Regions from separate parts of the Pseudomonas azadiae genome, predicted to be linked through region 1. Evidence: predicted binding sites of a transcription regulator. Region 1 holds the regulator's gene; each other region holds the start of a gene.
What was found. The regulator FliA, encoded in region 1, starts transcription of late flagellar genes. The targets are predictions, from matches to a motif close to CTAAAGTTTNNNNNNNNNNNGCCGNTAA.

Region 2: flgM (flagellar biosynthesis anti-sigma factor FlgM) is a predicted target of FliA. The motif match lies at 2,050-2,077, and genes of this name have one in related genera.
Region 3: KVG91_RS26800 (methyl-accepting chemotaxis protein) is a predicted target of FliA. The motif match lies at 5,667-5,694, and genes of this name have one in related genera.
Region 4: KVG91_RS12365 (methyl-accepting chemotaxis protein) is a predicted target of FliA. The motif match lies at 4,815-4,842, and genes of this name have one in related genera.

Annotation. Positions count from the first base shown of each region.
Region 1 covers NZ_JAHSTY010000001.1:1,011,988-1,019,400, reverse strand. Annotated here, with positions in the region: gene flhA (flagellar biosynthesis protein FlhA) at 1-1,755, shown strand, start outside; gene flhF (flagellar biosynthesis protein FlhF) at 1,768-3,084, shown strand; gene fleN (flagellar synthesis regulator FleN) at 3,190-4,023, shown strand; gene fliA (RNA polymerase sigma factor FliA) at 4,020-4,760, shown strand; gene KVG91_RS04460 (chemotaxis response regulator CheY) at 4,930-5,304, shown strand; gene KVG91_RS04455 (protein phosphatase CheZ) at 5,323-6,111, shown strand; gene KVG91_RS04450 (chemotaxis protein CheA) at 6,123-7,413, shown strand, end outside.
Region 2 covers NZ_JAHSTY010000001.1:1,375,927-1,383,339, forward strand. Annotated here, with positions in the region: gene cheR (protein-glutamate O-methyltransferase CheR) at 1-149, opposite strand, end outside; gene KVG91_RS06180 (chemotaxis protein CheV) at 195-1,127, opposite strand; gene flgA (flagellar basal body P-ring formation chaperone FlgA) at 1,209-1,973, shown strand; gene flgM (flagellar biosynthesis anti-sigma factor FlgM) at 2,115-2,435, shown strand; gene KVG91_RS06195 (flagella synthesis protein FlgN) at 2,484-2,954, shown strand; gene KVG91_RS06200 (flagellar brake protein) at 3,052-3,801, shown strand; gene KVG91_RS06205 (MFS transporter) at 3,860-5,245, opposite strand; tRNA gene KVG91_RS06210 (tRNA-Arg) at 5,514-5,590, opposite strand; gene KVG91_RS06215 (hypothetical protein) at 5,916-6,149, shown strand; gene KVG91_RS06220 (PA3371 family protein) at 6,161-6,340, shown strand; gene KVG91_RS06225 (Arc family DNA-binding protein) at 6,721-7,047, shown strand; gene mgtE (magnesium transporter) at 7,159-7,413, opposite strand, start outside.
Region 3 covers NZ_JAHSTY010000002.1:2,347,640-2,355,052, forward strand. Annotated here, with positions in the region: gene xylG (D-xylose ABC transporter ATP-binding protein) at 1-1,157, shown strand, start outside; gene KVG91_RS26790 (sugar ABC transporter permease) at 1,158-2,294, shown strand; gene KVG91_RS26795 (substrate-binding domain-containing protein) at 2,657-3,577, opposite strand; gene KVG91_RS26800 (methyl-accepting chemotaxis protein) at 3,595-5,580, opposite strand; gene KVG91_RS26805 (glycoside hydrolase family 68 protein) at 5,841-7,091, opposite strand.
Region 4 covers NZ_JAHSTY010000001.1:2,698,212-2,705,624, reverse strand. Annotated here, with positions in the region: gene rep (DNA helicase Rep) at 1-255, opposite strand, end outside; gene KVG91_RS12380 (putative bifunctional diguanylate cyclase/phosphodiesterase) at 512-2,176, shown strand; gene KVG91_RS12375 (NorM family multidrug efflux MATE transporter) at 2,302-3,705, opposite strand; gene KVG91_RS12370 (LysR substrate-binding domain-containing protein) at 3,844-4,782, shown strand; gene KVG91_RS12365 (methyl-accepting chemotaxis protein) at 4,940-6,916, shown strand; gene KVG91_RS12360 (YifB family Mg chelatase-like AAA ATPase) at 7,064-7,413, opposite strand, start outside.

The DNA.
Region 1 (7,413 bases):
GGTATCGTGGTGTTCGCGATCCTGATGATCATCAACTTCGTGGTGGTGACCAAGGGCGCCGGGCGGATTTCCGAGGTGAGCGCGCGTTTTACCCTCGACGCCATGCCCGGCAAACAAATGGCCATCGACGCCGACCTCAACGCCGGCCTGATCGACCAGAACCAGGCCAAGTCGCGCCGCCTGGAAGTGGCCCAGGAAGCCGAGTTCTACGGCTCCATGGACGGTGCCAGCAAGTTCGTGCGCGGTGACGCCATCGCCGGCCTGCTGATTCTGTTCATCAACCTCATCGGCGGCATCGCGGTCGGTATCTTCCAGCACGGCATGACCTTCGGCGATGCGGGCAAGGTGTACGCCTTGCTGACCATCGGTGACGGTTTAGTGGCGCAATTGCCATCACTGTTGTTATCCACAGCAGCGGCCATCATGGTGACCCGTGCTTCGGGCTCCGAAGACATGGGCAAGCAGATCAGCCGCCAGATGTTCGCCTCGCCCAAGGCACTGGCCGTGGCGGCGGGCATCATGGCGATCATGGGCATCGTGCCGGGCATGCCGCACGTGTCGTTCCTGAGCATGGCGGCCCTGGCCGGTGGCGGTGCCTACCTGTTCTGGAAGAAGCAGAACGCCGTGAAGGTCCAGGCCCTGCAGGAAGTCGCGCGTCAGCAGGAGCTGCTGCCATCCCCGGCCCGCGCCCAGGAAACCAAGGAGCTGGGCTGGGATGACGTGACCCCGATCGACATGATCGGCCTGGAAGTCGGTTACCGCCTGATCCCGCTGGTGGACCGCAACCAGGGCGGCCAATTGCTCGCGCGGATCAAGGGCGTGCGCAAGAAGCTGTCCCAGGACCTGGGCTTTTTGATGCCCACCGTGCATATCCGCGACAACCTCGACCTGGCGCCCAGCGCCTACCGCTTGACCCTGATGGGCGTGATCCTGGCCGAGGCCGAGATTTACCCGGACCGCGAGCTGGCGATCAACCCGGGGCAGGTGTTCGGCAGCCTCAACGGCATCACCGCCAAAGATCCGGCTTTTGGCCTGGAGGCGGTGTGGATCGAAATCAGCCAGCGCAGCCAGGCGCAGTCCCTGGGTTACACCGTGGTGGATGCCAGCACCGTGGTCGCCACGCACCTCAACCAGATTCTGTACAAGCACTCCCATGAGCTGATCGGCCACGAGGAAGTCCAGCAATTGATGGGTTTGCTCGGCAAAGCCTCGCCAAAACTCGCCGAGGAGCTGGTGCCGGGCGTGCTGTCGCTGTCGCAGTTGCTCAAGGTGTTGCAGGCGCTGCTGGCCGAACAGGTGCCCGTGCGCGACATTCGCAGCATTGCCGAGGCCATCGCGAACAATGCCGCCAAGAGTCAAGATACTGCCGCGCTGGTGGCCGCGGTGCGCGTCGGATTGTCGCGTGCAATCGTGCAAAGCATTGTAGGGCTTGACTCCGAGCTGCCTGTGATCACCTTGGAACCCAGGTTGGAACAGATATTGCTCAATAGTATTCAGAAGGCAGGTCAAGGCCAGGAAGAAGGCGTTTTGCTGGAGCCAAGCATGGCTGAGAAGCTGCAGCGTTCGTTGATCGACGCCGCACAGCGCCAGGAAATGCAGGGCCAACCGGTGATCTTGCTGGTGGCCGGTCCGGTCCGCGCGATGTTGTCGCGATTTGGACGTCTGGCAGTACCGAATTTGCACGTTTTGGCTTATCAGGAAATTCCTGACAATAAGCAAGTGACTATCGTCGCGACAGTAGGGCCCAACGGCTGAGGGTAGTGGGTTATGCAAGTGAAGCGTTTTTTCGCCGCCGATATGCGTCAGGCCATGAAACTGGTTCGTGATGAGCTGGGCGCCGACGCCGCGATTATCGGTAACCGTCGTATTGCCGGCGGTGTCGAGCTGACGGCTGCCCTGGACTACACCCCCCAGGCCCTGGCGCCGCGTGTGCCAAACATGGAGCTCGAAGACGAGCTGCGCAAGACGGCCTCGCGCATTGTCTCGGCCCAGGCTGAACTGAGCATGCGCGGTGACAGCGATGCCACCACCAACCGCCAACTGTTCGCCGGCCTGCCGCTGACCGCGGCCGAACCCTTGGTCGAGCCGACGTTCAAGGAGCCGCCGCGTCCGGCAGCGCCTGCACCGGCCGCTGCTGTCGACCCGCGCGTGTTTGACTCGATGCGCTTTGAACTCAACGGCCTGCGCGAGCTGCTCGAAGTGCAGCTTGGCTCGCTGGCCTGGACCCAACTGCAAGGCAGCAAGCCGCAACAGGCCAACCTGTGGCGCCGCCTGCAGCGCATTGGCCTGTCCGGCCCGTTGTCCCGCGACCTGCTGGCCTTGACCACCGAGATCCAGGAACCTCGCCAGGCCTGGCGCATGCTGCTGGCTCACTTGGCGCGCATGATCGCCACGCCGGAAATCGAACCGCTGGAAGAGGGCGGTGTGATTGCCATGGTCGGCCCCGCCGGCATGGGCAAGACCACCACCCTGGCCAAGCTGGCCGCGCGCTACGTGCTCAAGTACGGCGCACAGAATATCGCGCTGGTGAGCATGGACAGCTACCGCATTGGTGCCCAGGAACAGCTCAAGACCCTGGGCCGCATCCTCAATGTGCCGGTGACCCACGTCGACCCGGGCCAATCCCTGGCCAATGCCCTCGACCCGCTGCTGCGCAAGCGCGTGGTGCTGATCGATACCGCCGGCCTGCAAGCCAGCGACCCGGCATTGCGCATGCAGTTGGAAAGCCTGGCCGGGCGTGGCATCAAGTCGAAAAATTACCTGGTGCTTGCAACCACCAGCCAGAAACAGGTTCTTACCGCTGCGTACCATAGCTACAAGCGCTGCGGCCTGGCCGGTTGCATCCTCACCAAACTCGATGAAACCGCGAGCCTGGGCGAAGTGCTGAGCCTGGCCATCAGTCATGAATTGCCGGTCGCCTACCTGACCGACGGCCCGCGGATCCCGGATGATCTGCATCTGCCGCGCCGTCATCAATTGGTCAGCCGTGCAGTCAGCGTGCAAATGCAAGAAGAGCCTAGCGAGGAAGCGATGGCCGATATGTTCGCCGACCTTTACCACAACCCGGCAAAACGGGTGGGATAAGTCAGGATGAACACCGTGAAATGTATCTACATCGATGGTCTGCAAGCGATTCACGCGGCCAAGCCATGTAGCCTGCGTCTAAGCAAGACAAGGTAAAGAAATAAAATGGGCAGCATGCATCCCGTACAGGTGATCGCGGTGACCGGCGGCAAAGGTGGCGTCGGGAAAACTAACGTGTCAGTGAATTTGTCCCTGGCCCTGGCAGAGCTTGGCCGCCGCGTCATGCTGCTGGATGCTGACCTGGGGCTGGCGAACGTCGACGTTCTGCTGGGGCTGACGCCCAAGCACACCCTCGCCGACGTGATCGAGGGCCGTTGCGAGCTGCGCGACGTGCTGTTGCAGGGCCCGGGTGGCATCCGCATCGTGCCGGCCGCCTCCGGCACCCAGAGCATGGTGCACCTGAGCCCGGCGCAGCATGCCGGCCTGATCCAGGCGTTCAGTGATATCGGCGACAACCTCGACGTGCTGGTGATCGACACCGCCGCCGGGATCGGCGAGTCCGTGGTCAGCTTTGTGCGCGCCGCGCAGGAAGTGTTGCTGGTGGTCTGCGATGAACCCACCTCGATCACCGACGCCTACGCCCTGATCAAACTGCTTAACCGTGACTACGGCATGAACCGCTTCCGCGTCCTGGCCAACATGGCCCAGAGCCCGCAGGAAGGGCGCAACCTGTTCGCCAAGTTGACCAAGGTCACGGACCGCTTTCTCGATGTCGCCTTACAATACGTTGGCGCAGTTCCCTACGACGAGTGTGTGCGCAAGGCTGTGCAAAAGCAGCGTGCGGTCTACGAAGCGTTCCCTCGTTCCAAATGCGCCTTGGCGTTCAAGGCTATTGCCCAGAAGGTCGATACCTGGCCGTTGCCCGCCAATCCGCGGGGGCATCTGGAGTTTTTCGTCGAGCGATTGGTGCATCAGACGAGCGCAGGACCGGTGCTATGACAGCGAACGGCTACAACGCCTACAAGAAATCCGCCCGTGACAGCCAGGGCGAGTTGATCGAGCGCTACGCGCCCTTGGTCAAGCGCATTGCCTATCACCTGTTGGCACGCCTGCCCGCGAGCGTCCAGGTCGAAGACTTGATCCAGGCCGGCATGATCGGCCTGCTCGAAGTGTCGACCAAATATGACGCGAGCAAGGGCGCCAGTTTCGAGACGTATGCGGGGATCCGTATCCGTGGCGCGATGCTCGACGAGGTGCGCAAGGGTGATTGGGCGCCGCGTTCGGTGCACCGCAATACGCGCATGGTCAGTGACGCAATTCGCGCAATTGAAGCAAAAACCGGTCGCGACGCTAAAGATCACGAAGTTGCGGCCGAACTCCAATTGAGTCTCGACGATTATTACGGGATTTTGAACGATACCTTGGGCAGCCGCCTGTTCAGTTTCGACGACCTGTTGCAGGACGGCGAGCATGAAGGGCTGCACGAGGACGGCGCGAGCGCTCATATGGAGCCATCGCGCGACCTGGAAGATGAACGCTTCCAGGGAGCGTTGGCGGACGCGATTGCCAATTTGCCGGAGCGTGAGCGGCTGGTGTTGGCGCTGTACTACGACGAAGAGCTGAACCTTAAGGAAATCGGTGAGGTCCTGGGGGTCAGCGAATCGCGGGTCAGCCAGTTGCATAGCCAGTGCGCAGCCCGCTTGCGGGGGCGTTTGGGAGAGTGGCGAGCGCGCTGACAGGCAGTGTGGGGGGCACTGCAGACGATACCGCGAGGGCGCCGAGCCTTCGCGGGTTCGGCCCGTGGAGCCCCCGGCAGTCCTTTTTGTGTAATGCCTGTTGATTGAAATGGCGCGTCCAGGTGCTGGGCGCGTTTAAGACTGCTTGGAGGTCGAATTGGACAAGAACATGAAAATCCTCATCGTTGATGACTTCTCAACGATGCGGCGGATCATAAAAAACCTGTTGCGTGACCTTGGGTTCACTAACACGGTCGAGGCGGACGACGGCATTACGGCGATTCCGATCCTCAACAGCGGGAGCATCGACTTTCTGGTAACGGACTGGAACATGCCTGGCATGACCGGTATCGACTTGCTGCGCCACGTGCGCGCCGACGAAAAACTGCGCAGCCTTCCCGTGTTGATGGTAACCGCCGAAGCCAAGCGTGAGCAGATCATCGAAGCCGCCCAAGCCGGGGTAAACGGTTACGTGGTCAAGCCATTCACTGCATTGGCCTTGAAAGAGAAGATCGAAAAAATCTTCGAACGCATCCACGGCTAATGCCATCGCGGGGGAGCTATGGAGCATAAAGAAACGTCACAGGGCGACTTTGAGTCGACCCTGAAAAAGCATGCTCACCAGTTGGTCGACAGCCTTGAAAAAGGCCAGTTCGGCGACGCGGTGCAGTTAATCCATGAGCTCAACCAGACCCGTGACCGCGGCCTGTACCAGGAAGTGGGCAAGCTCACGCGCGAGCTGCACAGTGCGATCGTCAATTTCCAGATTGACCCGCATATGCCCCAGGCCGAAGAAATCTCGCAAATCACCGATGCCACCGAACGCCTGTCCTATGTGGTCAGGCTGACCGAGGCGGCGGCCAACCGCACCATGGACCTGGTGGAAAACGCCACGCCCCTGGTCAATGGCATGGCCACCGAAGCCCAGGCGCTCAGCGTTGACTGGGGCCGCTTCATGCGCCGCGAAGTCGGGGCTGAAGAATTTCGTGAATTGGCGCGTCGGGTCGAAGGGTTCTTGTCACGCAGCGAGCAGGAAAACCGCACGGTTTCCAGCAACCTCAACGACATTCTGCTCGCCCAGGATTACCAGGACCTCACCGGCCAGGTGATCAAACGTGTGACCCAATTGGTCACCGAAGTGGAAAGCAACTTGCTCAAATTAGTGCTGATGGCAGGCCAGGTCGACCGCTTTGCAGGCATCGAACATGACCGCGAAGCGATCCTCTCGGAAAAAGATCCACAAAAACATCTCGCCAAGGGTGAAGGTCCGCAGATTCATGCCGATAAACGTGAAGACGTTGTATCGGGTCAAGATGATGTCGATGACCTGTTATCCAGTTTAGGCTTCTAAGGAGCACACCCATGAGCTTCGGCGCCGATGAAGAAATCCTTCAGGATTTCCTTGTAGAGGCCGGCGAAATTTTAGAGCAACTGTCCGAACAACTGGTCGAGCTGGAAAGCCGACCGGATGATGCGAACCTGCTCAATGCAATTTTTCGCGGTTTTCACACTGTAAAAGGGGGCGCCGGCTTCCTCCAGCTCCATGAGCTGGTGGAGTGCTGCCACATCGCCGAGAACGTGTTCGACATCCTGCGCAAGGGTGAGCGTCAGGTTGACTCGGAATTGATGGACGTGATTCTCGAAGCACTGGATGCGGTCAACGGCATGTTCAGCCAAGTGCGTGAACGTGCACCGGTTACCGCCGCCACCCCGGAACTGCTGGCCGCCCTGGCGCGCTATGCAGAGCCTGCCGATGTGTCCGCGGCGCCGGTGGCGCAAGCCGAGCCCGAGCCTGTAGTGCAAGCCGAGCCGGATGTGACCGACAGTGAGTTCGAGCAACTGCTCAACTCCCTCAGCGCAGTGAAGGCCGAGGCAGAAGCACCGGCCGCCGTTGCGCCGGCCGCGGCACCGACCAGCGAAGACATCTCCGACGCAGAGTTCGAATCCCTGCTCGACCAGTTGCACGGCAAAGGCCAGTTTGCGGCCGACGCCGTGGCACCTGCGGCTGCCGCTGCCGCCGCTGCGGATGCGCCGGCCGCCAAGGCCAGCACCGACATTACCGATGACGAATTCGAAGCCTTGCTCGACCAACTGCATGGCAAGGGCACTTTCGTGGCCGACGCCTTGCCGAAGGTCGCCGCCACGGCTGCTAGTGCCACTGCTGCAGCGCCTGCCGCTGCCGGTGCCGCCCCGGCTGGCGATGGCCTGATTTCGGATCATGAGTTCGAGTCGCTGCTGGACGAATTGCACGGCAAGGGCAAGTTCAGCGAAGTGGCCCCGGCCGCTACAGCCGCACCGGTTGCCGCCAAAGCGGCCGCCCCGGCGCCGGTGGCCAAGCCTGCGCCAGCGCCTGCGGCCGCACCTGCTCCGGCGCGTGCCGCCGCGGCACCGGTGGCCGACAAGCCCGCCACTGAAGCCGAAACCACCGTGCGGGTTGATACCGCGCGCCTGGACGACATCATGAACATGGTCGGCGAGCTGGTACTGGTGCGTAACCGCCTGGTGCGACTGGGCCTGAGCAGCGGCGATGAAGCCATGCAAAAGGCCGTGTCGAACCTCGACGTGGTCACCGCCGACCTGCAGACCGCCGTGATGAAAACGCGGATGCAGCCGATCAAGAAAGTCTTCGGCCGCTTCCCGCGCCTGGTTCGCG
Region 2 (7,413 bases), 360 kb from region 1:
AATTCGCTGAGGGACTTGATGCCCTGCTGCTCCATCAGTTTATTGAGACGGCTGGAAACCAGGTATTGCTTGTTTTCACCGAGCAATATGCCACAGGCTTTTTCCAGGAAGACCCGGAACTGTTCAAAATCCAAATTACCTGTAGACACTGATACCGCCTCTAAAAAAACGTGTGACCGCGAGGGAAAAAAACCCTAGCTGTGATCTGCTGCCTTGATCCGCTCAACGACCCGGGATGCCAGGTCATCAGGACGGAATTTGGCCAGAAAGTCATCGGCACCGACCTTCTTGACCATCGCCTGGTTGAAGACACCCGACAACGAAGTATGCAGGATGATATGCAATTTTTGCATGCGCGGGTCGCTGCGTATCTCAGCCGTGAGGGTGTAGCCGTCCATTTCAGGCATCTCGATGTCGGAGATCATCATCAAGAATTCTTCTTCGGGCTTCTTGCCTTCGTCGACCAATTTGCGCAGGTAATCCAGCGCCTGGCGACCATCATTGAGGGCCACCACGTCTACGCCGACCGTCTGCAGGCAACGCGTCACCTGCTTACGCGCCACCGAAGAGTCGTCCACCGTCAGTACGCGCAGGGAAATTGCCTTGTGCGCCGTGTCGGCATCGACCACACCGACCGAGATCGTTTCCGACGTCGGTGCCACTTCGGCGAGAATCTTCTCCACGTCGATGATTTCCACCAACTGGTTATCCACCCGCGTTACTGCCGTGAGGTAGTGATCGCGGCCAGTGCCCTTGGGCGGCGGATGGATCTCTTCCCAGTTCATGTTGACGATGCGCTCCACCGAGCGCACCAGGAAACCCTGGGTCTTGGTGTTGTACTCAGTGATGATCACGAACGGGTTCTCGCGGTCCTGCAAACCCGCCGAACCGGTGGCCAGGGCCAAGTCGAGAATCGGGATCGTCGCACCACGGATACTGGCAACGCCACACACCACCGGACTGGACTTGGGCATGATCGTCAGCTTGGGGCATTGCAGCACTTCCCGCACCTTGAATACGTTGATGCCATATAGCTGCTTGCCATCGAGGCGAAAAAGCAACAACTCCAGGCGATTCTGCCCTACCAGCTGTGTGCGCTGGTTTACTGAATCCATTACTCCTGCCATGCCCAGACTCCTACGCTAAAACCTTTGGGGGTGCGACGCGCACCCAACACGAAACGGCACGAGCTTTGCTATTTACTGATCATGGATATTAAAACGACGGTTTCCCGACGCCCCACCCTGACACGGTTCTGCAGATGCCTCTGCGTACCGCTGGCGCTGCTCGCCTTGGGCCTGGGCGCCACGGCCCGCGCTGATAACGTCACACTGCCTGATGTACTTATCGGCGTCACTCAGGGCTTTCTTGAGTTCACTGTAGAAGATTATCTGGCGACCACACAGACGCCGGGACGTTATGAAATCCAGGTCAACCAGTTGGACCCCCGCCTGCGCATGCCAATGTGCGACAAGGAATTGACAGCCACCCTGGAAAGTCCGGCCCAGCCCATCGGCCGCGTGACGGTCAAGGTGCGCTGCGAAGGCGCCTCGCCCTGGACCGTGTTCGTGCCGGCCCAGGTCAAGTTGTTCCGCGATGTGGTGGTGGTTGCCCGCCCGCTCAAGCGCACCGGCATCATCGGTTTTGAGGACGTCGTGCTGCGCGAACGGGACATCAGCATGATCAGCCAGGGCTACCTGACCTCCGTCGATCAGGCCGTCGGGCAGAAACTGACCCGACCAGTGGTCACCGATCAGGTGATTACCCTGGTGCATCTTGAGCAGGCCGAGGTGATTCGCAAGGGTGACCAGGTGGTGATTTCCGCCAGCAGTGGCGGGTTGAACGTAAAAATGCCGGGGGAAGCGCTGGCCAACGGTGGCATGAGCGAGCAGATCCGGGTCAAGAACCTCAACTCAAACCGCGTGATCAAGGCGCGGGTCACAGCCCCAGGGCAAGTGGAGGTCGCTTTATAGACCACTGGTACGGGACGCCCGCATTTCCTACACTGTGCACGAGAAGTCCCGTGTGGAGATTTATTGTCATTCGCGCCTAAAGTTTGTTTGGGTATGGCCGAAAACATGGCAAGCGTCCAAATACCCAGAGGTTTTTTGATCATGGTCATCGATTTCAGCCGTTTAAATAACACCCCGACGACGTCAGGCACTACGCGTACTACCAGCAAGGAAAACGTAGAAGCCAAGGCCCCGCCACTGCCCGCCAAGGCGGAACAGGCGAGCGCCAGCCAGAGCGGGGAGTCCGTACACCTGAGCAATGAGGCTCAACAGTTGCAGAAGGTCACTGACTCGCTACGCGATCAACCGGTGGTCAATAAAGCCCGTGTGGCCGAATTGAAACAGGCAATCGCCGATGGCAGCTATAAAGTCGACAGCAACCGTGTAGCCAGCAAGCTGCTCAATTTCGAAGCCGAGCGCTAGGCAAAGGCCTGCGCCGGGCTTTTGGACGCTTAAACCCCAAGGCCAGCCATGCATCACGACGAAAATCTGCTTCAACTGATCCTTGATGATCTCGCGCCGACGCAACAGTTGCTCAAGCTGCTCAAGGAAGAATCCCTGGCCCTCTACGGCCGGGACATGCCGCTGCTGGAAGAAATTCTGGCGCGCAAGCAGTCGCTGATTGTCCTGCTGGAACAGCACGGCAAAAAACGCAGCCAGATCCTTATCAGCCTGGGCCTTCCCGCCGACCACGACGGCCTGGCGCAATTGGCCAGCCACTCTTCGGTCGGCGATCAACTGCTCGCCCAGAGTAAAGAACTCAACCAATTGCTCACCCAGTGCCAGGAAGCCAACCTGCTCAACGGTCAGTCGATCCAGCTTCAGCAAGCCACGACCGCCAACCAGTTGCGCATACTTCACGGCGGCGAGCCTCCAGCGCTCTATAACGCTCAGGGTTCCACCTCGCGCCTGGTCAAGCCAAGCACCCGCAGCCAAGCCTGACGCTGGTTTTACAGCTCGGCCTATCCAAGGCGCGCCACATACTGGCAGAATGCCTGCTCTCGCGTGTAGTCGTATTTTGTCTGGAGATGGAAGAACCGTGTTCAACGCCCTTAATGCGGAAGATGCCCCGCAGCCCCCCAAGGTCCTCACCACGCCTCTGGAAATCGCCGGCACCTTGCGGATGCTGCAAGAAAGCCACGACCCGCTGATCATCACCTTCCACGAACGCAGCCAGCGCTTCCAGAGTTACCTGGTGGACGTGGACCGTGACGGCCGCGCGATGATCCTGGATGAAATGGTTCCCCGCGACGGTGAACGCCACCTCGAAAACGGCGAACCCTTTCGCATCGAAGGTTTCCACGACGGCGTGCGTATTGCGTGGGACAGCAATGGCACTCTTACCGTCAGCGAAAAAGACGGCCACCGTGTCTACACCGGCAGCATGCCCGACGAGGTGGTCTACCATCAGCGTCGCAATGCCTTCCGCGCCGCCTTGAAGCTGGCGCAACTGGTCAACATCGAACTGGATGGCGAGAAGCTCCAGGCACCTGTGCGCGGCAAACTCCTGGATATTTCCGCCACCGGTTGCAAACTGCGCTTTGAAGGGGACATCTCCGAGCGCCTGCAGCTGGGCCAGGTCTACGACCGCTTCATGGCCGCCCTGCCCTTTGGCAGCATGACTACCTCGGTCGAACTGCGGTACCTGCACTTCGAAGAAAGGATCAACATTACCTTCGCCGGCGTGCGCTTTCACAACATGAGCGGCCTGGTGCAGCGCCAAGTCGAACGTTTTGTCTACCAGCTGCAACGCGAAGCGCGGCGCTTCGACAAAGACGACGATTTTTAAACCTGAAATCGCGATAAAAAAACGGGCGATTCCTGAAGGGAACCGCCCGTTTTTGCGTTCAGGGGCGCGCCCTGCTCAAGTCATGCGGATGCTCTTCGGGACCCAGCGGCTCCGGCGGCCCTTCGAAGGGCGGCTCGTCGGTCGATGGCTGCGCATCGTCTTGCGGTTCCGGGTCGGGCACACTGACCTGCATCTGCTCCTGCACAACCTGCTCATCCACCCGCGGATCGAGCGCAGCCACCAGCGGGGAACTGGACATGCTGTCGGGCATCGCCACGTGATGCAGCGGCGCGTCTTCCACCTGGTGCAGGTTGGTCACGGCTTTCGGGCGGATTCGCCACACCAGAATCAGCGCGCACAGGCTGAAAAACGCATACAGCATCTGGTTGCCGAAGAGCTTCATGATCACCCCCGCCAACAGCGGCCCGATGCTGGCGCCGATGCCATAGGTCACCAACAGCATGGCCGTCAGCGAAACCCGGCGATCACCTTCCACATGGTCGTTGGAGAACGCCACGGCCAGCGGGTACAGGCAGAATTGCACCAGCGAACACAGGAAGCCCGCCACAAACAGCACTTCCAGCGGCACCTGGGTCATGATCGCCAGGGGCAGTGCCGCCACGGCCAGGCACAAGGCGAAGCAGCGGATCAACAGCGCCCGGTCATAACGGTCCGATAACCAGCCCAGCGGCCACTGCACCAGCAAACCGGCAAAAATGCAGCTACCCATGAACAAACCGACCTGCTCGGTCGTCAGCCCTTGCTGGGACGCATACAGCGGCGCCAGACCGTAGAACGAGCCAACGATCAATCCGGCCCCCAGCACCGTACTCAGCGACTGTGGCACGCGCTTGATAAAGAAGCGCGGTTCCATCGGCGCAGGATGCAGTGCGGCCGGGTGAATGCGCCGAGTCATTGCCACCGGCACAAGGCACAGGGCGAAGCACAGCGCCACGAGCATCAACAGTTCGAGGCCAAGCTGGGGATGCAGCACCAGGATCAATTGCCCCAACACCAGCCCCAGGTAGGACGCGATCATATACAGGCTGAACACCACGCCACGCTGCTTGGCGTCCGCCTGCTCATTGAGCCAGCTCTCGATGACCATGTACTGGCACATCATCCCCAGGCCCACGATCACCCGCAATACGATCCAGGCCGGCAGCCAGTCGACCAGGCCGTGGCCCAGCACCGCGGCACCGACGATGCCGGCACAGGTGGCGTAGGCCCGGATATGCCCGACCCGGGCAATCAGGCGGTGCCCGATCTTGCCACCCAGCACCAGGCCAAAATAGTTGGCCGCCATCAGCGCACCCACCCACAGGCTGTCGACATTGTCGGCTGCCAGGCGCAAAGCCAGGTAAGTGCTGAGCAGGCCGGAGCCGATCAGCATCATCAAAGACGCGAAATAAAGGGCTCGAAAAGATTTCCAGATCTGGCGCATCGGCGTTCCGAGCGGCTCCTTGCGGTGAGAATAAGGGCTATCTGCATGATAGTCCGGGGTAGAAAAGTCCGGACAGGCGGTCTGCGCTGTTTCGGGGGATTATTTCGCCTGACAGCTCAGACGCTGCCAGGCCACTTGCAAGGTACATCGATTGCGATAAATACACCGCGCACGTGCTGTGAACCCTGAACACCGGCAAGGTTCGACCCGAGTGCGAACAGCGCGCACAAAAAAGCCCTGCCAGAAGGTCTGGGCAGGGCTTTGGATCTGGTGTCCCAGGGCCGGTTCGAACGGCCAACCTTCCCCTTAGGAGGGGGATGCTCTATCCAATTGAGCTACTGGGACATGTGACAGCCGCGGCGCCAAGTGCGCGGCGACGGACGGCGTGCATGTTAACGGCCGAGGTGGGTTTTGTCATGTCGTCCTTATGCTTTTTGAGTGTAGGCCGCTCCCTGGGCGGGGTGATCACGGTCTAGCCCCGCAGATACGGGCGCAGGCGGTCATCGTGCAATTTGCACTCCTGCACGATCCCTTCATTGCAAATTGCAACCTCCCGGCCATTCTAACCAGTCTCAAGCCATTGAATTTACTAGAAAAACAGGTTGGCACGACAACTGCAATACTTCTCCTACAGACCCATCAGCCACGGCGTTAAGCGGAGAACATGACCATGAACAGTGCCTTTCTGTTAGCCCTCAACACCATAGCCCTGGCTGCATTGGTAACGTTTCACTTTCAATCGTCTGGCAATAACGACCCTGCGCAGCTCAGCCAGGCGGTGCCCCACCACTTGCAGCAGCGCCCGCAATTGGCGGTGATGACGCCAAACGCCCAGTCACCTATGCGCGTGGCCCAAGGTACTCAGGTTGAACCTGCACCTGCATCCGAACGCTGGGTTTTCTGAGGAAGTTGGCGATGAGCAAATTTGCCTGGCTGTTTATGTGCCTGACCGCATTCACCGGCCTGCTGGGTTTGAGTGCTGAATCGCAAGACGGCCAAACCACCGCTTTTATCGCCAGCGGCGTATTCGCCAGCCTGTTCCTGCTGACCCTGATCGTGGGTCGTCGCTTCAAGTTCGATCCCGTCCTGCGCTGACCCCCCTGCGTTACCTTATGTCGCCTCACCCTCGCTAATCGGCAAATTGCCACTAGTCTTAAAGACAAGGGCAAAATGCCACTTTGCGCTAGGATGTGCGGCCTGAAACCCTGTGGCGCCTGGACTTGCGAGAAGTTCCCTTGGGAAACCGCGCATGACCCGGTTTTTCCAACCAGTCCGCAAAAATGCAAATGAGTGCTGGCATAAAGCCTTTAGTCAGTTCAATATTTGTCACAGAATTGACGCCAAGGAACTGGCAAATGTGAGGCATGATGCGGCCTCTTTGCAATTCGGGTTGAACTTTGGTCGTGAGTCTTGTCTTAACACTCATCTTGCGGCCAATTCCAAAAACCGCTCCCCTGAACTAACCGGTTAAATATATGCGCCCATTGAAACAGGCAATTTATTCCAGCCGTACGGCTGACAAGTTCGTCGTACGTCTGCCAGACGGAATGCGGGAACGCATTGCCGAGGTGGCTCGCAATCATCACCGCAGCATGAACTCCGAAATCATCGCGCGCCTGGAACAAAGCCTCATTCAGGAAGGTGCCTTGGGCGACGAGTTGAGCATGCGCCTGGACAGCCCCGAGCTGTCGCTGCACGAACGCGAACTGCTGCAGCGTTTTCGTCAGCTCTCCCACCGCCAGCAAAATGCTCTCGTCTCGCTTATCGCGCACGACGTTGAGGCGGCCGCAGAAGCCAATTGATTCGCGACTGAAAGCCGAAGCCAGCTAAATGCTGGCTTTTTTTTGCGTGGAATTTGAGGGGTCACCCGAAGTGGGCTTGCGTGGGAGCGAGCAAGCTCGCCCCCAGAGGGATCAAAGCAGGAAGATCGTTGCCAGGCCCAGGAAGATGAAAAAGCCACCACTGTCGGTCATGGCGGTGATCATCACGCTGGCACCCATGGCAGGGTCGCGACCAATGCGGGCCAGGGTCATCGGGATCAACACCCCCATCAGCGCCGCCAGCAGCAGGTTGAGGGTCATGGCGGCCGTCATGACCACGCCGAGTGACCAGCTGCCATACAGCAAGTACGCCACCACGCCGATCACCCCACCCCACACCAGGCCATT
Region 3 (7,413 bases), on a different contig from region 1:
GCGAGCTCAAGGTGCCGGACATGAACGTGGCGCTGCCGGTGTCCCAGTACGGCGGCGGCTACCAGCAACTGGTGGAAATCGCCAAGGCCCTCAACAAGCAGGCGCGCCTGCTGATTCTGGACGAGCCCTCCTCGGCCCTGACCCGCTCGGAAATCGACGTGCTGCTGGACATCATCCGCGGCCTCAAGGCCAAGGGCGTGGCCTGCGTGTACATCTCCCACAAGCTCGATGAAGTGGCGGCGGTGTGCGACACCATTGCGGTGATCCGCGACGGCAAGCACATCGCGACCACCGCCATGGCCGACATGGACATCGCGCAGATCATCACGCAGATGGTCGGCCGCGAGATGAGCAACCTCTACCCCACCGAGCCCCATGAGGTGGGCGAGGTGATTTTCGAAGCGCGCAATGTCACCTGCTATGACGTCGACAACCCCAAGCGCAAACGCGTGGACGATATTTCGTTCGTGCTCAAGCGCGGCGAAATCCTCGGCATCGCCGGTCTTGTGGGTGCCGGGCGCACGGAGCTGGTGTCGGCGCTGTTCGGCGCCTACCCCGGCCGCTACAGCGCCGAGGTGTGGCTGGACGGCCAGATGATCGACACGCGCACACCGCTCAAGTCGATCCGCGCCGGGCTGTGCATGGTGCCCGAAGACCGCAAGCGCCAAGGCATCATTCCCGACCTGGGCGTGGGCCAGAACATCACCCTGGCGGTGCTCGACACCTACGCCCACCTGACCCGCATCGACGCCGAGGCCGAACTGGGCAGCATCGACCAGCAGATCGCGCGCATGCACCTCAAGACTTCCAGCCCGTTCCTGCCGATTACCAGCCTGTCCGGCGGCAATCAGCAAAAGGCGGTGCTGGCGAAAATGCTGATGGCCAGGCCCAAGGTGCTGATCCTCGACGAACCCACGCGCGGGGTGGACGTGGGCGCCAAGTATGAGATCTACAAGCTGATGGGCGCGCTGGCGGCCGAAGGCGTGGCGATCATCATGGTCTCCTCGGAACTGGCCGAAGTGCTCGGCGTGTCCAACCGCGTGCTGGTGATCGGCGACGGCCAGTTGCGTGGCGATTTCATCAATGAGGGCCTCACTCAGGAACAGGTGCTCGCCGCCGCGCTCAGCCAACACAATAACAATCGGAAGACCGCGTAGATGAATCAGCTCAAACAGCTGTTTACCCGCTACAAAATGCTCGCCCTGGTCATCGCCGTGGCGGTGATCTGGCTGTTTTTCAGTTGGCAGACGGAGGGTGGTTTTCTCACGCCGCGCAACCTGTCCAACCTGCTGCGGCAGATGTCGATCACCGGGATCCTCGCATGCGGCATGGTGCTGGTGATCATCAGCGGCGAGATTGATTTGTCGGTGGGTTCGCTGCTCGGATTGCTGGGCGGACTGGCGGCGATCCTGGATGTGGTTTATCACGTGCCGTTGTTGGCCAATCTGAGCCTGGTCGCTTTGTGCGGCTTGATGATCGGGCTGGCCAACGGGTACATGACGGCCTATCTGCGCATCCCGTCGTTTATCGTCGGGCTGGGCGGGATGCTGGCGTTTCGCGGGATTCTGCTGGGGATCACCGGCGGTACGACCATTGCGCCGGTGTCGCCCTCGCTGGTGTACGTGGGCCAGGGGTATTTGCCGCACACGGTGGGCATCGGCCTGGGTGTATTGCTGTTTGCGTTGACCCTGTTCCTCACCTGGAAGCAACGACGCAACCGCGCGCTGCATGGTTTGGCGGCGCATTCACGGGTGCGTGACGCGGTGCGCGTGGTGGTGATTGGCGCCGTGCTGGCGGGGTTCGTCACCACCCTCAACAGCTACGACGGCATCCCCGTGCCGGTGCTGCTGTTGCTGTTGCTGCTCGGCGTATTCAGCTACGTCACCAGCCAGACCGTGTTCGGCCGTCGCGTGTATGCGGTGGGCAGCAACATGGAAGCCACGCGCCTGTCGGGCATCAACGTACAGGCAGTGAAGCTGTGGATCTTCGGCATCATGGGCGTGATGTGCGCCCTCGCCGGCCTGGTCAACACCGCCCGGCTTGCGGCCGGTTCGCCATCGGCGGGCAACATGGGCGAACTGGATGCCATCGCCGCGTGCTTTATCGGCGGGACGTCGATGCGCGGCGGTTCGGGCACGGTGTATGGCGCGTTGCTCGGGGCGCTGGTGATCACCAGCCTGGATAACGGCATGTCGATGCTGGACGTGGACAGTTACTGGCAGATGATCGTGAAGGGCAGCATTCTGGTGCTGGCGGTGTGGGTGGATGTGAGTACGCGGACCGGCCGGCGGTAGAGGCTACGCAAGAACGCAAGAGTTCAAATGTGGGAGCCGGGCTTGCCCGCGATGACGGTGGGTCAGGCAATACCTCTGTGACTGCCCTTCCACCACGGGGCAAGCCCGCGCAGGCCTTAGGGATCTACACAACTTTCAAAGGCTGAAAAATGTCCCCGTAGTGAGCGGGCTTGCCCCGCGCTGGGCTGCGGCCCAAACCAGGCGAATAGGGTTTTTCTGAAACTGCGCGGTGTCTTTATTGGGCGGCTTCGCAGCCCAGCGCGGGGCAAGCCCGCTCACTACAAAGAGGTGTAAATACCTATGCCCCTCCCACATTTGATTGCATTTCAAGGTTGGATCGCAGGGGTTGGTCTGCCCCTTCCCTATTCAAACGCCTGGCGATTCTCTGGCGTGATCAACTTGAACGGCACCCACACCACCGGCGACTCCAGCACCTCGCCGCGTACCAGGCGCAGCGCGGTGTCCACGGCGCCGCTGGCCTGGCCTGCGGCGTCCTGGAATACGCTGACGGCCATCTTGCCCTCGGCCATCAATTTCAAACCGTCCGGCGTGCCGTCGATGCCGCCGACCCAATAGTCCTTGGCCTGCTTGCCGGCTTTTTCCAGCCCCATGATCGCGCCGATCGCCATTTCGTCGTTGTTGGCCGCGACGATCGAAAAGTCGACGCCCTGCTTGACCCAGTCCATGACAATGGTGGCAGCCTGGCTACGCTCCCAGTTGCCGACTTTTTTCTGCACGACTTTCATATCCGGGTATTTGGCGACGACTTTTTCCACGTCTTCGGTGCGCATCAACGAGGACGCGTTGGCCGGGTCGCCCACCAGAATCACCACGTTGCCTTTGTAACCGGCGCGGCGCGCCAGTTCTTCCATCTGCAACGTGCCCGACTCCAGCTCGTTGGAGCCGACAAACGCCGTCTGCGCCGGCCATTTTTCCGGGTTCGGGTTGCGGTTGACGAACACCAGCGGAATCTTCGCGTCCGCGGCCAACTGCATCATCTGCGCCGCGCTTTTGCCGTCCACCATCGCAATGATGATCGCATCCACCTTGGCGTTGACCAGGTTGCGCAATTGACGCATCTGCAAATCGACGCTGTCCTGGCCATTCTCCATGAATATGTCGACGTTCATGACGCCGGCCTGTTGCTGCACGCCGTTGCGCAGCAGGGTCTGGAAGTTATCGTCGTATTTCGCCATGCCCACGCCCAGCAAGGGCGTGGCGGCCTGGGCCAGGCCCGGCACGAACAGCGTCGCACCCAGGGCGAGCATTAACCATGCTTTCATGTTCTGACTCCTGCGGCTCAAACGCTGAAATGGTGGAGCAGCTCGCGCTGCACTTTGGCCATGTTCGACAGCTCTTGGCTGCTGATGGCGGACTGCTCGGCACCGTCTGCCGTCTGCTGGGCTGAATCGTTGATCTGGATGACCATCCGGCTGGTTTCCTGCACCGTGGCACTCTGCTGCTCGGTGGCGGCGGCAATCTGGATGTTCATGTCGCGGATACTGTCGACCGCGTCGCTCATCGACAGCAGCAAATCACCGGCGCCCGAGGCCAGGGACACGCATTGGCTGGACTGCGCCTGGCTTTCGTTCATCACGTGCACCACCGAGTGAATTTTTTGCTGCATGAGCCCGATCATGTCCTGGATCTCGCTGGTCGAGGTCTGGGTACGGCTGGCCAGGGAACGCACTTCATCGGCCACGACCGCAAAACCGCGCCCTTGCTCGCCGGCACGCGCCGCTTCGATTGCTGCGTTGAGGGCAAGCAGGTTGGTTTGTTCGGCAATGGTGCGAATGGCCACCACAATGCCCTCGATGTTCTGTCCGTACTTCTGCAGCTCATCGGTCACTTGCGTGGCTTTGTTCACCTGGTCGGCCTGCTGGCGGATATTGACGATGGTCTCGGCCACGCGCTCCTGCACCTTGTGCGTGAGCTCACTGGTGTCGTCCACGGCCTGGCGGGTGTCCTGCGCACGCCGGGCAACTTCTTCGACCGTGCTTTCCATTTGCGTCATCGCCGAGGCGGCCGATTGCAAGCGGTCCTTCTGCTCGTCCACCACACGGGTGGTCTGCTCGCTGTTCAAGGCGTTATTGCCAGCGGTCACGGCCAGCGCATCGGCCGAGCTGATCAGTTCACGGAAGGTTTTCTGAAGGGCTTTGGTCAGCTCATTCAGGTAACCGCCCAACTCACCGAATTCATCTTTACGGCTGACATCGAAGCTGACCCGCATGTCGCCGGCGGTGAGCGTCTTGAGCACTTCGCGAAACGCCGCCAGCGGGCGCCGCAGGCTGAAGGCGACCCAAGTACCAATCGCCACGGCCGCCAGCACCGCCAGCACACAGGCGATCAACAGCACGCTGCGGCTGGTGCCGATAGTGGCATTGGCGGAATGGCTGGCCTGGTTGGCGACCTCCAGCGATTGGCTGCCGAACTCGGCGATGCGGTCGAGGGTGGCTTTGAGTGCCGCCTCAACCGCATTGCGTTGCTGCTGCACCTGCGCGGCGAGCTTCGCCTCGGCTTGATAGGCCTGGAACAGACCGTCAGCGGCGGTCAGGTCCGTCAGCAGGCGATTGACCATGACGCCGGCGATCCGCCCGACTCGCGGGTCAATCGCCGTCAGCGCCTGGGCCCGGGTGCTGATCACTTCGTCCTGCAGGTTCAGCACGCGCTGCAGTTTATCGATGGCGGGCGTGACGGTATGGGCCGCGAAGCCATCGTAGGATTTGTTGACTTCCAGCAGCAGTTGCTCTGCTGCGGCCACCTGTTGCGGTTCGTTGACGCTGCGTGCATGCGCGATGTAATCACGCAGATAACTGGTCAACTGCATCGCCTGCGCACTGCTGTAACCTTGCAGTTTGCGTGTCAGCGCCAACTGCTGCACATGCTGCAAATGGGAGGTCATCAAGGCCTGCGCCTGTTCGGCGTAGGCCGTGACGTGTTGGCGCTGCTGCGCCAGGTTCGCCCGCAGCGCCTCATGCTCACCGGTGTAGGCAGCGGTGCTGTCGAGCAACTGAGTGAACTGGGCGATGCTTTCGGTAAACGGCCGCTTGCCGTCCTCGATCTGCTTGGGGTCGGTGCTGATCTGAATGGCCAACAACGCCTGGTTGGCGCGCAGGATGTGCACGTAGAGCTCACTGGCGGCCCGGCTCAACGGCGCCGACTGGCCGGTGATGATGGACAAGCGACCGCCGATGGACTGCGTGTTCTGATAGCTGATCCCGGCCATGATCAGCAGCAACAGCACCAACACCGCAAATCCGCCGATCACACGCTGCAATATGGTCATGGCTACCCCTTTTTAATTTTTATTCGTTGTCCTGAGACGACCAGGCGTACACCTCCAAGTTCGGGATCGCTCGGGTGCTAGTGGCTGTATCGGCCCGGTGGGCGGGGACTTGATCAACGCGGTCAAAAAAAGTGGGAGGGAGCTTGCTCCCGATGACGGCAGGTCAGTCGATGTAACTGTCGACTGATCCACCGCTATCGAGGGCAAGCCCCCTCCCACATTTGCAGCATTTTATCTGCTGATAAATGGCCGCCAGACGGTCACTGGTTCAACACGACATCACGCATCGCGGGGATGTACCCGTAGTCATAAGCCTCCTGCACAAACGAACGATCACCCTTCAATACAATCCTGACGGTGGGCGCTTCGGTGCCGCCGATGCGGTAGTCATCGCCCTGGGTGGGCACGCTGTCAATAAACGACGTCACCAGGCCGTTGGGCATCACGCAGTGCGAATACGTCTGGAATGGCTGCGAGGGCGGGTTGCCGAGCACCAGCCCGGAGGCATTCATGGGTGTGTAAGGGCCGAACAGATGATCGCCGACAAACCCATAGACGCCGTCCGGCCCCGTCACGCCGTCGGCGTAGGTGAATTTATGACTGATGGTGAACAGGTAATACTTGCCGTCCTGGAACACATAGTGCGGCCGCTCGGTCTGGTCGTTCACGCCAACGGCGGTCACCAGCGGCGGCAGGATTTCCCAATCGTCACCGCTGAGGTCCTTGGCAACAGCGATGCCGATGCAGCCGACCTGATAGCGCGCCCCGCCCACGTCCTCGTGCCCCGGCGGCACCAGCCCCAGCTCGTTCGGGCCCACTTCGTGAGTGCCGCGCTCACCGGCGACGTTGCCTTCAAAGACCATGTACAGCTTGCCATCCACGGGGTCGATAAATGGGCTGGGATCACGAAAGTTCCAGGTCGCGTTCTGCGCTTCGGTTTGGTAATAGGTGCCGTCGGCGTCGAACAGCGATTTGACCTGGCTAAAGCCTTGCAGCTCCACACCGCTGTCGGAGGTGACCACCCGGCCACGCACCTTGGCAATCGTCGCCCCCGGCGTGACGCAGGTGTAATACAGGTCAATGTCACCGGCATTATTGAGCAGGATCGGTGTACCGGCCCATTCACGGGTGGTCGGCGAAACCCCTTCGGCCATGACACGGCCGCCGAAAATCCAGTCCTTGCCGGTGCGCGAGTACCAGTAGCAGATACGCGCATGGCCATGGCGGTCTTCCCAATCGCGCTTGATGTCGTAGCGGCCATCGGCGTTGATGAACTGTGGATCGTGCGGACGGCGATCGGCGGTGAGTGTGAAGATCACCGACCAGCCGTTGACGGATACCACCGTGCCATCAAGTTCACGCAATGGCATGGTGTCCCAGATAAATACCGTGTCACTCATGACAGGAAAGTCAGGACGCACTAACGGTTGCGTGGTCGTCGGGTCATTCTCATTAACTTTCAGCGCATCGGCCCGAGTCCAACGAGTGGGTGTGTGATTCGCGTGTTTCATGATGATGTCCTTTTACTGACGCTTAAGTGACAAGCGAAGATTGAATAACACATGAACAGCCAGCAACTTTCTGCTGACTGAAAAGAGCAAGCCAGCGTTGGCCTTAACGTGCGGGGCAAGGTTTAACATGGAAGCCTGGCTGTCGCAACGTGAAGAATTATTTAGGTTAAAAAGGCCATCACTGTATTTATATCCTTGATATAAAGACAGTGGCACTTACAATCAACGACAAGCAACTAGAAAGCTAGCTACTCAATTACCAGGCAGCAGGGCTGCGGGCCGGAGCCGTTACTCTTCTGCGCTTAACGGTATTGCGCGCCAA
Region 4 (7,413 bases), 1.7 Mb from region 1:
GAAGGTGCACACGGTGAGGCCACGGCCTTCGCCACCTTTGAGCAGGGTGCCGACACGCTCTTTCATCTCACGCGCGGCCTTGTTGGTAAAGGTCATGGCGACGATGTACTGGGCGCGGATGCCGCAGTTCTGGATCAGGTGCGCGATCTTGCGGGTGATCACGCTGGTCTTGCCGGAGCCTGCACCGGCGAGCACCAATAGAGGGCCGCCGACGTAGTTCACGGCTTCTTGCTGCCGGGGATTGAGTCGGGACATACGGAATTCAGGGAGTCGTTATTCAAAAGGGCGGGCATTTTAACAGGCTGGCAGGATTCTGCTCTGTCAGAACGACAGTGTGACGTACCACTCGATCTAAATTTGCCGGTTTTGTTACTTTGCCGCAGGATGTGGGGGTTATGTGAGACTAATCTTTACAGTTCGCGTATTTGGTAACCCCTATCATTGGTGATTATCGGGCCGCAGGTCATAATGCCCGCCGCCATCGAAATCTTGCAGAGTCTAGGGAGCTAGCTTGTCTACGCCTGTCGAACCCTTGCGTTTGCTGCTGCTGGCCGATGAGCCCGCGTGGGCAGCGTTGTTGCGCGAGTGCCTGGCGCCGATGGGCGATGGGGCTGTGCTGATCAGTGCGCCAAATTGGGCATCCGTGAGTCGTCTGTTCGATGACGACCAGAGCGCCGTGCTATTGACCACGCCCAGTCTGCAACCCGGCCCTGGCCGTTGCAGCTTGCCGTGCGTGTTGCTGCTGGAGCAGGAACCGCGGGTAGCCCCCCTTGGTGTCAGCGATTGGCTGGTCCGTGATGGATTGGACGCCGACACACTGCGCCGCTGCCTGCGCCATGTGCGCGAGCGTGGGCTGCTGGAAAATACCCTGCAGCGCCTGGCCGAACAGGACCCGCTCACCGGCATCGCCAACCGCCAGGGCTTCCAGACCCTGCTGACCGCGCGGTTGGCCGAGAATGAAGGGCGCGGCCTGGCCCTGGGTCACCTGGACCTCGACAACTTTCGCCATGCCAACGATGCGCTTGGCCACCAGGCCGGCGACCGGTTGATCCTGCAAGTGGTCTCGCGGCTCAAGAGCCAGCTCGAAGCCGGGGACCAACTGGCGCGCCTGGGCAGCGACGAATTCGCCCTGTTGATCGACACCCGCCGTGCGCCCCAGCGTGCCGAGTGGATGGCCGAGCGCATCACCGAAGTCATGGCCGAACCCTACTGGGTGGATGGCGAAAGCCTGCTGATCGGTTGCAGCCTGGGCGTGGCACATGCCCGTGCCCGTGCGGGCGCCGACCCGTTGATGTGGCACGCCCATATCGCCATGCAACAAGCCAAAAGCACCCAGGGCTGCACCTTTCATATCTTCAACGAACGTATCAACCGCAACGCGCGCAGCCTCGCCGACCTGGAAAGCGAGCTGCGCCGCGCCTTGCGTCGTGATGAGCTGGAGCTGCATTACCAGCCACGGCTTGACCTGGACGACGGGCATATCGTCGGCCTGGAAGCCCTGGTGCGCTGGCGCCATGGCGAGCGTGGCCTGCTGCCGCCGAGCGAATTCGTGCCCTTGGCCGAGCAAAGCGGCCTGATCGTCCCTTTGGGTTATTGGGTCATTTCCCGCGCTCTTCGCGACATGCAGGACCTGCGCGAACGTGGCCTGCCGCCGTTGCACATGGCGGTCAACCTGTCGTTCCGACAGTTTCAGGACAGTCAGTTGCTCTCGACCCTCAGCCGGCTGATTGCCGAGCGGGGCGTGGAGGCGCAATGGCTGGAGTTCGAACTCACCGAAACCGCCGTGATGCGCCGCAGCGACCTGGTCAAGCAGACCATGGACGCCCTCGGCCGCCTCGGTGTGCGGTTTTCCCTGGATGATTTCGGCACCGGTTTCTCCTCGTTCGTGCACCTCAACAGCCTGCCGATTGCCTTGTTGAAGATCGACAAGAGCTTTGTCGGCGGCATGGAAGAGCGCGAAGAGAACCGCAAGTTGGTGCATGCCATGATCAACCTGGCCCACAACCTCAACCTGGAAGTGGTTGCCGAAGGTGTGGAAACTCCCGAGCAGCTTGCGTTGTTGCGCTTGTTCGGGTGTGACCAGGCCCAGGGTTATTTGATCAGCAAGCCACTGCCGTTGCCGGAATTGGTCGATTACCTGACGTTCGCGAAGGGCCAGCAGGCGCTGCTGGGCTAAGTTGCAAATGCTGTTAAATGTGGGAGCGGGCTTGCTCGCGAATGCGGTATGCCAGTCACCGAATTTATTGACTGATTCACCGCATTCGCGAGCAAGCCCGCTCCCACACTGACCCTCTGCGACCTCTAGTGCGGCTGCATGGCCTGAACTTCAGTTTGAACCTCAGGCTCGCGCCGAATCATCCGCTTCATCTTCGCCTCAAACGCCCAGGTCAGGCTGACCGCCGCACATGCCAGGCCCAGGGCCAAGCCCCACCAGACGCCGGTCGGCCCCCAACCCAGGGTAAAGGCCATCAACCAGGCCGACGGTGCGCCAATCAACCAATAGCAGCCCGCACCGATCAGGAAGGTGGTCTTGGCGTCCTTGAGCCCGCGAATGCCACCCATGGCGATGGTTTGCACGCCGTCGAACAGCTCGAACCAGGCGGCCACGGCGAGCAGGCTGACGGCCAGGACGATCACGTCGTGGAACGCCGGGTCGTTGTGGTCGATGAGCAGTCCTATCAGCGGATCGGAATAAAGCCACAGCACGGCGGCAAATCCCAACATCACCGCTGCACCAAAACCGATACCGACGCGCCCGGCCATGCGCGCATGCAGCAGCTGCCCGGCACCGTAATGCTGGCCGATGCGCATGGTTACCGCGTAGGACATCCCCGCCGGCACCATGAAGGCCACCGAAACGATCTGCAGCGCGATCTGATGCGCCGCCAACTGCGTGCTGCCCATGGTGCCCATGCACAACGCTGCGAAGGCAAACAGGCCGACTTCCACCGCGTAGGTGCCGCCAATCGGCAGGCCCAGGCGCCACAGCTCGCGCAGGTACCGGGTGTCCAGGCGCAGCAAACCGGCGCTCAGTGGGTAAGCGGCGTAGCTGCGGTTGCTGCGGATGTACCACATCAGCGCCAGTGCCATGCCGTTGGCGACGATGGCGGTGACCAGGCCGATGCCCATCAGGCCGAGTTTGGGCAGACCGAACATGCCCTCGATCAGCGCATGGTTGAGCAGGTAGTTGAGCACCGTACCGCCGAGGCTGATCACCATCACGGGCGTGGCTTTGCCAATGGCGCTGGTGAAGCCGCGCAGGGCCATGAAACTCAAGTAGCCGGGCAGGGCGAACGGCAATATCGTCAGGAATTGCCCAGCCGAGTGCACGTTGGTTTCGGTTTGGCCAAACATCAGCAGCAGCGGCTCGAGGTTCCACAGCAGCAGGCCGGCCGCCAAGGCCATCAGCCAAGCCAGCCACAGCCCGGCCTGAGTCAGGCGAGTGGCGCCTTCGATATCACCCGCGCCGTGACGAATGGCAACCAGCGTGCCCACGGCGGCAATCACACCAATGCAGAAAATCGACACGAACGAATAGCTCGCCGCGCCCAGGCCACCACCGGCCAAGGCTTCGGGGCTCAGGCGGGCCATCATCAGGGTGTCGGTCAGCACCATCAGCATGTGCGCCAACTGTGAGGCAATCAACGGCCCTGACAGCCGCAGAATAGCCCAGAGTTCGGTACGTGCCGGATGCTGCATGATCATCACGCTCGAAAAGTCGGAGGGTTAAGGAAAGGGTTGATTCTCGGCGCTCCCAGCCCATTGCACAAAGGGATAAATGCGATCGTTCGCATGATTAAAACTCATGCTAGGGTGCGGCATTGTTCTGTGCGAGGTTTCCATATGTCGCGTCGTCTTCCTCCGCTTTATGCCTTGCGGGCCTTCGAAGCCGCTTCTCGGCACAACTCCTTTACCCGCGCGGCGCAGGAGCTGTCCATTACGCAAAGTGCAGTGAGCCGACATGTCCGCACGCTGGAGGAGCACTTCGCTTGCCGCCTGTTCCAGCGCAATGGTCGAACCTTGCAGCTCACTGAAGCGGCGCGCCTGTTGTTGCCGGGCGTGCGCGAAGGCTTCGCCGCACTGGAGCGTGCCTGCCATACCCTGAACGCAGAAGATGACATCCTGCGCATGAAGGCGCCGTCGACCCTGACCATGCGCTGGTTGCTGGCGCGGCTCAGTCGCTTCCGGGCCTTGCAGCCGGGCAATGAGGTGCAATTGACCAGCGCCTGGATGAACATTGACGAAGTGGACTTCAACCAGGAGCCCTTCGATTGCGCGGTGCTGCTGAGCTTCGGCCATTTTCCGGCGGACTGGGAGGCGTGTTATCTGTTCCCGGAATTGCTGATTCCCGTGGGCGCGCCGAACCTGCTGGAGGATGGCCCATGGGACGCGGCCCGCCTGGCCACTGCCGAATTGTTGCACCCCACGCCCGACCGTCGCGATTGGCGCAGTTGGCTGGAGCGCATGGGGCTGTCGTCCCAGGTGTCGCTCAAGGGTGGCCAGGTCTTCGATACCCTCGAACTCGGCATGATCGCCGCCGCCCGAGGCTACGGCGTGTCCATGGGGGACTTGCTGATGGTGGCCGAAGACGTGGCCCAGGGCCGGCTTAGCCTGCCATGGCCAACCGCCGTGGCCAGTGGCGAGAGCTACTACCTGGTCTGGCCGAAGACCCGCCCTGGCGGCGAGCGCTTGCGGCGGCTGGCGGAGTTTCTGCAGGCGGAAGTCGACGCCATGGACTTGCCCTATGTTGAACGGCTCAATCAAGGGCAAACAGGACCCTGATGCAATCGTTTGCGAGATATCCCTGTGACGCGCTCAAGTATTGCCTTTGCCTGCCGAAGAAGGTGTGTTGGAACAGTCGTGCACCAACGATTCCTCACTAGATAATTGCCGAGTAGCGATGAGATCAGGATGATCCTGGCCTCGGCCAGGAGCTGTCATGTCTCAACCTCGCGCTCGGATCGCCTCTCAACTCGGGATCGCGCTTGCCGTGATCCTGGCTGTCGCCATTGGTGGCAGCACCGTTTTTGCCCTGCGTTCGCTGGACGCCGCCAACCTCGCTACCCGTGAGGAACACTTGGCCAGCGAGGCGCGACTGCTCGCTGACCAGCTCAATACGTTCCACAGCACGCTGCGTGAGAGCACCGAGCGTCTGACGGGGCTTTTCGAGAAGCGCTTCAGCGCCGGCTTGAGCGTGCGGGCGGACCAGCAAGTCGCCGTCGCCGGTGTACAGACGCCGAGCCTGTACCTGGGCAGCGAGGTCCTCAATAACAACTTCGACAAGGTCGACGAGTTCAAGCAGATGTCCGGTGGCGTGGCCACGGTCTTTGTGCGCAGCGGTGACGACTTCATTCGCGTCAGCACCTCCCTGACCAAGCAGGACGGCAACCGCGCCATCGGCACTGTGCTCGATCGCAATGGGCCGGCGTATCCGCGTGTTTCCAGCGGGCAGACCTACATCGGTCGTGCGGTGCTGTTTGACCGCTCCTACATGACTCAATACAGCCCGGTGCGCGACGCCAGCGGCAAAGTGATTGCGGTGCTGTTCATCGGCTTCGACTACACCGACGCTCAGAACACGCAGTTTGAAAACCTCAAGCGTTTCAGGATCGGCCAGACGGGTTCTCTCGCGTTGCTGGATGAACAAAAACGCTGGCTGGTGCCGCCAGCCGGCGTGCAAACGCCTGACCAGGCGGTCCCGGTGATGCTGGACCTGGCCAAGACCCCGGGCGTGGGCCGCTTCTGGGCTGACAAAAGCGAAGATTTCTATAGCGTTTCGGTCCCTTTCGAAGGCGGGCCCTGGGCCGTGGTAGCCAGCATGCCCAAGGCCGAGATTCGTTCGGTGACCTGGGATGTCGGCATTCGCCTGGTGATCGGCAGCGTGCTCGCAATGCTGTTGGCGGTCGGCGCCACGGTGTGGTTGCTGCGCAGCAAGCTGGCACCGTTGAGCGATCTGGTGCGCCAGGCCGAAGCCTTGGGCGCGGGTGACTTGAGCGCACGCTTGAACGTGTCCAGCCATGACGAAATCGGCCAACTGGCGCGCAGCTTCAACCAGATGGGTGAAGCGTTGTCGACCATGGTCTCGCACATTCGCACGGCGGCCGAACAGGTCAATAGCCGCGCCCAGGCGTTGTCCGGCTTGTCCGGCGGCGCCTATGAAGGCATGGAGCAGCAGTCCGGCGAAATCACCAGCATGGCGGGCGCGGTGGAAGAGTTCAGCGCTACCTCGCTGAACATTGCCGACAACATGGGCGCCACCGAGCGTCTGGCCCAGGAAAACGCCCAGCAAACCCGCATCGGGCGTAACTCGATGCAAGAGGCCTCGTCGTCCCTGGAACACATCGCCGCCGCCCTGAACAGCACCGCTACGGTGATCAACACCCTGGGCCAACGCTCTCAGGAAATCGGCGGTATCGTCGGGGTGATCACCTCGATTGCCGAACAGACCAACTTGCTGGCACTCAACGCCGCCATTGAAGCCGCACGGGCGGGTGAACAAGGACGTGGTTTTGCCGTAGTCGCCGACGAAGTGCGCAACCTGGCCTCGCGCACGCGCCAAGCCACCGATGAAATTTCCGGGATGATCCAGAGCATCCAGCAGGAAACCGGCAACGCCATCAGCACCATGGAGCAGGGCAATGTGTTGATGCAGGAAGGCCTGTCGCGCAACGCCGATGTCGCTTCGGCGCTGGCGCGCATCGACGAGCAAAGCCGCTCGGCCGGCGAGCAGTTCGCCGCGATCACCACCGCCACCCAGGAGCAGAGCAGCACCGCGACCTTGCTCAGCAGCAACCTGCAGAGCATTGCGCTGGCCAACAGCGAACAGCGTGAGGTGGTGTCGAACCTGGCGATTACGGCGAAGGAGCTGGAAACTCTGGCAGCGGGCTTGCGGCATGAAGTAGACCGCTTCCGCTGAAGTCTGAGCCGGGAGACACCGCAGCTGTGTGTGGATTTGTGTGGGAGCCGGGCTTGCCCGCGATGCAGGCACCTCGGTTCCCCATACACACCGATGTGATGCTATCGCAGGCAAGCCAGCTCCCACACAAATCGTCCCGCCTATGGCTCAAGTGATCGCCGCCGGGCGGTATTGCAAAGCCTCCTTGAGATGGTCCCGGGTGATGGCGTCCACGTGATCCAGATCCGCCAGGGTACGTGCCACCTTGAGCAGGCGATGGGCCGCGCGCAACGACAACGTCAGTCGCTCGCAGGCACTCTCCAGCCAGCCTTCATCCACCTTTGCCAGCTTGCAGTGCTTGCGCAGCCCGGGCAGATCAAGGAAGGCATTCGCACAACCCTGACGCCGCTCCTGGCGTTCCCGGGCCTTGGCCACCTCTGCTGCGGCCTTTGCGGTGTTATCGCCAGCCTGTTGGGCTGGATTCAACGCAGTGGCTTCCCGTGCAACGGTCAGGTGCA